2 regions of the Nesterenkonia xinjiangensis genome follow, and region 2 is predicted to be linked to the other one. Evidence: riboswitches for the same ligand, from Rfam matches in the RefSeq annotation. Region 2 holds a riboswitch; the other holds the start of a gene.
The links. Region 2 has a riboswitch for S-adenosylmethionine ahead of HNR09_RS11595 (nitrite/sulfite reductase). Riboswitches for the same ligand answer to the same signal wherever they lie in the genome.

Region 1 (3,487 bases), 550 kb from region 2:
GCCGGCGACCGCAGCGCGGGAGGTGCGGCCGATGGTGGCGCGGGCAGGGCTGGGGGAGGTGCTGGTCAGACTGGGCATGTGATGAAGCGGCCTTTCGTGCGGTGTCGGGTGCCGCTCCGTCCGCATCCCGGCTGGCAGACCCGGCAGGGTCCACCCGGCTGGGGCCGGACTGGTGCGGCCGAGCGTGGGTCATCTCCGGAGGCTCCCGGAGCTCGGGGCAGAGGTCAGTGGGCGTGGGCGTCGACGCCGAGGCCGGTGAGCAGCTCGCCGCGCAGGGCGGCCAGCTCGGCGGAGGCGCGATCTCGCGGGCGGCTGCCCGGAACGGTGAGCAGCCGCGAGACGGTGGCCCCCTCGCGGGCGGCGTCGGAGGGGTCCGGGCCCAGCAGCAGGATGCGGTCGGCGAGCTGCAGAGCCTCGTCGACGTCGTGGGTCACCAGCAGCACCGTGGTGCCGGTCTGGGCGTGGACGTCGAGCAGCAGGTCCTGCATCTTCAGGCGCGTCAGCGCGTCCAGGGCGCCGAAGGGCTCGTCCAGCAGCAGCACTCCGGGGCGGCGGGCCAGCGCCCGGGCCAACGAGGCGCGCTGGGCCATCCCTCCGGAGATCTCCCGGGGGCGCAGCTGGGCACGGTCGGCCAGGCCGACGAGCTCGAGCAGCTCGTCCACCCGGGCCCGGCCCTCCGCCTTGGACACCGTGCGGGGCAGACCCAGTGAGACGTTGCGATGCACCGAGCGCCACGGCAGCAGGCGCGGCTCCTGGAAGCCGACGGCGGTCCGCTCGTCATAGGTGTGCACCCCGGCGCCGTCGATGACGACCTCGCCGGAGAAGCCGGCGTCGAGACCGCCCACGGCGCGCAGCAGGGTGGACTTCCCGCAGCCGGAGGCGCCCAGGATGGCGACCACCTCACCGGGGGAGATGTGCAGGTCGACGTCGCGCAGCACGGTGCGGCCGTCGAAGCTGCGTCCCACTCCACGCAGCTGCACGTCCAGCGAGTGGGTGGGCGCGGCGGCGGGGCGGTCCAGCACGGCGGTGCCGCCGGAGTGTGCCGAGGTGTGCAGGTCAGACTCGCGTGCTGCGAGTGTGGGTGCAGAGGAACCCATAGGAATATCTCTCCCATCGATCCTGGCGGTAGCACCTTTTCTGATGCGCCGGGCACAAACGGCCGATCGGCACATCCGAAGGTTGCTGCGGCGTCGTCGAGCCAGATCTCTCAGCCGCTCGGGATGGTGGCAGTTTCAACCCTACGCACAACCGCGCCGCCTGGGCAACGGCGATGTCACAGTATGAGACATCACTGAGACGTCGCCGGAGGAGGGGAGCCGCAGAGGCGCGGCCCGCGGTTCAGGCGTCGGCGTCGAGCGGACCGAGGGCCTTGAACTCGCTCTGATGGAACACCAGTGCCTGCGACTGGTCCTCTACGGCGAGGTCCAGCAGCTCGAGCACGATGATGTCGTGATCACCCGCGCGGACCTGATCGTGGATGCGGGTGGTGAAGGTGACCGGGGCGCCGTCGAGGGTGACCGCACCGCCCTCGCCGGTGGTCACGCGGAGGCCGGCGAAGCGGTTCTCCCGGTCCTTGGAGGCGATCTTCCGACACAGGGCGGACTGCCCGTGGCCGACGAGGGAGATCCCCAGCTCGGCGCCGGCACCGGCCAGCTTCGGCCAGGTGGTCGAGCTGTGCTGCACCGCCACGGTCACCAGCGGCGGCTCCAAGGACACCCCGACGGTGAACGTGGAGGCGACGAGGCCCTCAGGGCGTCCGTCCACCTCGGCGGCCACCACGACCACCCCCTGGGGGAAATGGCCGAAGGCCTCACGAAGCTCCAGCGGATCGATGCCGACCAGGCTGGTGGGCACGCGGCGGGCTACGGCGTCGGCGGTGGTGTGGTGCACGGCGGCCTCCACGGGGATCGGGCGGCTCTCGTCGGTGGCCAGTGCTGTGCTCATGGCTGATCAACTCCCATCGGCCCTGGCGGTAGCACCTTTTCTGAGGCGTCCGCCGAGAGAGGCGGAGCACGTCCGAAGGTTGCTGCGGCGTCGTCGAGCCAGATCTCTCGGCCGCTCGGGATGGTTTCGTCGCTCCAGGGTACGCGCGCAGCGCAGCACGATCAAAGGGATGTTCGGGGAGTGACACATGGAGACATCAGGCCTGGTGACCGTGCTGTCGCCCATCCGGCGACCTCGCAGATGTCCGTACATTCTTACGCCTCGTGACATGAACTTATCGATGAGATTTGACGAGTGTTCATCGACAGCGCGTAGTCTGGTGCTCGCCACACCATCCAGAGCGACTGAGAGATCTGGCTCGACGACGTCGCAGCAACCTCCCGAGCAGCCACGCCATCACGGCGCGGACCGGGGAACGGTGCTAACGCCAGAGACGATGGAGAATGCCCGATGATCTCACTGCGCCATGTGTCCACGACCTTCCCCGCCGCACGGGGCAAGGACCCCATCCATGCCGTCGACGACGTCAGCCTGGAGATCCCCCGCGGAAGCATCCAGGGCATCATCGGATTCTCCGGGGCCGGCAAGTCCACCCTGCTGCGCAACATCAACCTGCTCGAGCGCCCCACCTCCGGGGAGGTGCGCGTGGGCGGCACGGAGCTCACCGGGCTCGGAGGCGAGGCGCTGCGCCGCGCTCGCCACCAGATCGGCATGATCTTCCAGGGCTTCAACCTCGTGAACAACCTGACCGTTGCGCAGAACGTGGAGCTCTCCCTGAAGTTCGCGGGGGAGAGGGACCGCAGGGTGCGTCGTGAGCGCGCCGCGGAGGCGCTGGAGATCGTCGACATCACCGAGAAGGCGAAGGTCTACCCCGCACAGCTCTCCGGCGGGCAGAAGCAGCGCGTGGCCATCGCCCGCGCGCTGGCCACCCGCCCGGAGGTGCTGCTCTGCGACGAGCCCACCTCGGCCCTGGACCCCTTCACCACGGCCACCGTGCTGCAGTACCTCGCCGATGTGAACCGCGAGCTGGGCATCACCGTGGTCATCGTGACCCATGAGATGGAGGTCATCAAGGCCCTGGCCGACCACGTCGCCGTCATGGAGTCCGGCCGAGTGGTCGAGCAGTTCCACGCCGCCGAGCTGCGGCGTGAGGGCTTCGCCCCGCGGACCTCCATCGGTCGCTACCTGGTCAGCGACGGCATCTCCGTGGACCGTCGGGGCGGCGGCGTGCGCGCCGGCTCCGAGCCGTCTGCCGCTGACCAGGGCGCTGACCCGGGCGCCGATCAAGGCGCCGACCAGGGACCTGGCGCTGATCCGCCGGCGTCCGGGCGGGAACCCAGGACCGCCTCCGGGCTGGTCGCCGCGACAGCCTCGTCCGAAGGGGGTCCCCGCTGATGGAACGCCTCATCGAGCTCCAGCCCGAGCTGGTCCAGGCCATGCTCGAGACCTTCGTCATGATCGGCGTGGCCATCCCGCTGGCGGTGCTCTTCGGCACCCCGCTGGGGATCTGGCTCTTTCTCCACGCCCCCGGCGGCATCGCCCC
Region 2 (3,487 bases):
TCGTTGTTCACCGACGGGTTTCAGCGCGGCATCGTGCCCTCGATCGTGGCGGGCATCGTGATGACGGTGCTGCTCGCCGTCGTCGTGGACCTGCTGCTGGTGGCGCTGGGTCGGTGGATCATGCCCTGGCAGCGCCCCCGGATCCGGGCAGGTGCGGCATGAACCAGCTCGTCGAAGCGCTCCACTGGGTGCTCAGCGCCGAAGCCTGGACCGGTCCCGGCGGGCTCGGGGCGCGCACGGCCGAACACCTCTGGTACACCCTGATCGCGGTCGGACTCTCGGTGCTGGTGGCTCTGCCGGCGGGCCTGATCATCGGCCATACGGGCCGGGGGCGTGCCGTGGCGGTGCTCTCCACCGGAGCCGCACGCGCGCTGCCCACTCTGGGGCTGATCACGCTGGCCGCACTGGCGGTGGGCATCGGACTCACAGCCCCGATGATCGCCTTCGTGGTGCTCGCGGTGCCCTCGATCATCGCAGGGGCATACTCCGGCGTGGAAGCAGTGGATCGGCGGGTGGTCGACGCGGCCCGCGCACAGGGGCTGAGTCCCTGGCAGGTGCTGACCACGGTCGAGGTGCCGCTGGGGCTGAGGATGATCCTCGGCGGCATTCGCCTGGCGACGCTCCAGGTCATCGCCACAGCCACGCTGGCCGCCTACGTGGGTGCCGGGGGCTTGGGGCGGCCGCTGTTCCTGGGCCTGCGCAACCATGACTATGCCATGATGCTGGGAGCGTCGCTCATGGTCATCGCCGTGGCGGTCCTGGTCGACGCCATGTTCGTCATCGCCCAGCGGACGCTCAGGAGGATCCCCGGGATCGTCTGAGCCTCAGGAGAGGATGGTCCCCGTGCCCTGCCCCATCAGTGAATCTTCCGGCCCCCGGGCCGTTCGTATGCGTCTCGCCCTCTCCCTGGGCGGCGTGGCCGCTCTCGGTCTGACCGCCTGTGCAGCGGATGATCCGCTGGCGGAGGGCGGGGGTGGCGACGACGGCGGGGGAGAAGGGGGCCCGATCGTCGTCGGCTCCCAGCAGTACTACTCGAACACGATCATCGCGGAGCTGTACGCCCAGCGCCTGGAGGCGGCCGGCCACGAGGTGGACCGGCAGTTCGACATCGGCCAGCGGGAGGTCTACATGCCGGAGCTGGAGGCCGGGGACATCGACGTCTTCCCCGAGTACGCCGGGAACCTGCTGCAGTATGTGGATCCGGAGTCGGAGGCCGCGGACCTGGAGAGCATCCTGAGCGGTCTCGAGGAGGGCCTGCCGGAGGGGATCACCGCGCTGGCGCCTGCCGAGGCCACCGATCAGGACAGCTTCGTGGTCACCGAGGATTTCGCCCAGGAGAACGGGCTCAGCAGCGTGGGGGATCTGGCCGGGGTCGAGGAGGAGCTGCGGATCGCGGCGAACTCCGAGTTCGAGACCCGTCCCTACGGGCCGGACGGCCTCCAGGAGGTCTACGGGGTGGAGGTCACCCTGGTGCCGGTGGAGGACTCCGGCGGGCCGTTGACCGTGCAGGCGCTGCTGGACGGGGACGTGCAGGTGGCCGACATCTACAGCGCCGATCCCGCCATCGAGGCCAATGACCTGGTCATGCTGGAGGACCCGGAGGATCTGGTGCTTCCCCAGAACATCGTCCCCCTGGTCTCGGAGGCCGTGGATGAGGAGGCGGCGGCGCTGATCGAGGAGGTCAACGCGGAGCTGACCCAGGAGGAGCTCAACGGACTCAACGCCGTCAGCGTCGATGACCAGGCCGCGGCCGCGGACGTCGCCACCCAGTGGCTCGAGGAGCAGGGGCTCGACGACGCCTGAGCACCTCCGCCTCTCATCGAGTGGGGGATCCAGTGCCGCTATGGCGCCGATGTCGCCTGAAAGCGGTAGCGAATCCCCCACTCGACGGGATCGGCAGCGCGTCCGCGGCTCCGTCGCGACCACCGCGCAATCCTGAATGAACACATGAACATAGATGACGGCATATGACGTCTTATCTTCTCCTGTGCCCTGACGTGCAGTAGCGTGGTGCTCACCACCGACCATCCAGAGCGGCCGAGAGATCTGGCTCCACGACGCCGCAGCAACCCGGGAGAGCCGGGTGCTCACGCCAGAACCGATGGAGGAGCATGAGCACCGATGTGTCTGCCGTGTCCACTCGCCGGCCGCAGAAGCGCCCGAACGGACAGTGGAAGATCGATGGCACCGAGCCGCTGAACCACAACGAAGAGTTCAAACAGGCCGACAACGGATTGAACGTCCGCGAGCGCATCGAGACGATCTACTCGAAGCAGGGCTTCGACTCCATCGACCAGGACGACCTGCGCGGCCGCTTCCGCTGGTGGGGTCTCTACACCCAGCGTCGCCCGGGAGTGCCGGCAGGCGCGCACAACTCGCTGCCGCCCGAAGAAGTGGATGACAAGTACTTCATGCTCCGGGTGCGCATAGACGGCGGCGCGCTGAGCACCGAGCAGCTGCGAGTCATCGGGGAGATCTCCCGGGAGTTCGCCCGGGACACCGCCGACGTCACCGACCGGCAGAACATCCAGCTGCACTGGGTCGGGGTGGAGGACGTCCCGGAGATCTGGCGCCGTCTCGAATCCGTCGGCCTGGGCACCACCGAGGCCTGCGGGGACACCCCGCGGGTGATCCTCGGTTCCCCTGTGGCCGGCATCGCCGCCGACGAGATCATCGATCCCACCCCGGTCATCCAGGAGATCGCACAGCTCTACATCGGAGACCCGGAGCTGGCGAACCTGCCGCGCAAGTACAAGTCGGCCATCACCGGCCACCCCTCCCAGGACGTCGTCCATGAGATCAACGACTTCGCGCTGGTCGGCGTCGTGCACCCCGACCACGGCCCCGGCTACGACCTGTGGGTCGGGGGCGGACTCTCCACCAATGCCCGGCTGGCCGAGCGGCTGGGGGTCTTCGTCCGGCAGGAGGAGGCCGCCGAGGTCTGGCACGCCGTCACCCAGACCTTCCGCGACTACGGTTTCCGTCGGCTGCGGAACAAGGCCCGGCTGAAGTTCCTGCTGGCCGAATGGGGTCCTGAGAAGTTCCGTCGGATCATCGAGGACGAGTACCTCGGCCGGCGTCTCACCGACGGCCCGGCGCCCGCCGCCCCGGACACCCCGGGAGACCACGTGGGCGTCCACCGGCAGAAGGACGGGAAGTTCTACATCGGGATCACCCCCACGGTGGGTCGGGTCTCCGGCACGCTGCTGGTCCAGCTGGCCGATCTGCTCGAGAAGCACGGCTCCCACCGGCTGCGCACCACCCCCCATCAGAAGCTGGTGGTCCTCGACATCCCGGAGGAGGAGGTCGAGGCCGCCTCCGCCGCGCTGGCTGACCTGGGGCTGGACCCCCGGCCGAGCGTCTTCCGCCGCTCCACCATCGCCTGCACCGGCATCGAGTTCTGCAAGCTGGCCATCGTGGAGACCAAGACCACCGCGGCTCGGACCATCGACGCCCTGGAGGAGCGCCTGGCCGACGTCGCCGACCA

Region 1: another riboswitch for S-adenosylmethionine. It lies ahead of HNR09_RS09205 (flavin reductase family protein); the one in region 2 lies ahead of HNR09_RS11595 (nitrite/sulfite reductase).

What each region holds. Positions count from the first base shown of each region.
Region 1 is NZ_JACCFY010000001.1:2,018,332-2,021,818, forward strand. Features, by position in the region: gene HNR09_RS09195 (aliphatic sulfonate ABC transporter substrate-binding protein) at 1-78, opposite strand, end outside; gene HNR09_RS09200 (ABC transporter ATP-binding protein) at 225-1,097, opposite strand; SAM riboswitch class I at 1,108-1,227, opposite strand; gene HNR09_RS09205 (flavin reductase family protein) at 1,339-1,944, opposite strand; SAM riboswitch class I at 1,955-2,071, opposite strand; SAM riboswitch class I at 2,273-2,387, shown strand; gene HNR09_RS09210 (methionine ABC transporter ATP-binding protein) at 2,395-3,339, shown strand; gene HNR09_RS09215 (methionine ABC transporter permease) at 3,339-3,487, shown strand, end outside.
Region 2 is NZ_JACCFY010000001.1:2,567,498-2,570,984, forward strand. Features, by position in the region: gene HNR09_RS11580 (ABC transporter permease) at 1-162, shown strand, start outside; gene HNR09_RS11585 (ABC transporter permease) at 159-821, shown strand; gene HNR09_RS11590 (ABC transporter substrate-binding protein) at 889-1,803, shown strand; SAM riboswitch class I at 2,022-2,108, shown strand; gene HNR09_RS11595 (nitrite/sulfite reductase) at 2,112-3,487, shown strand, end outside.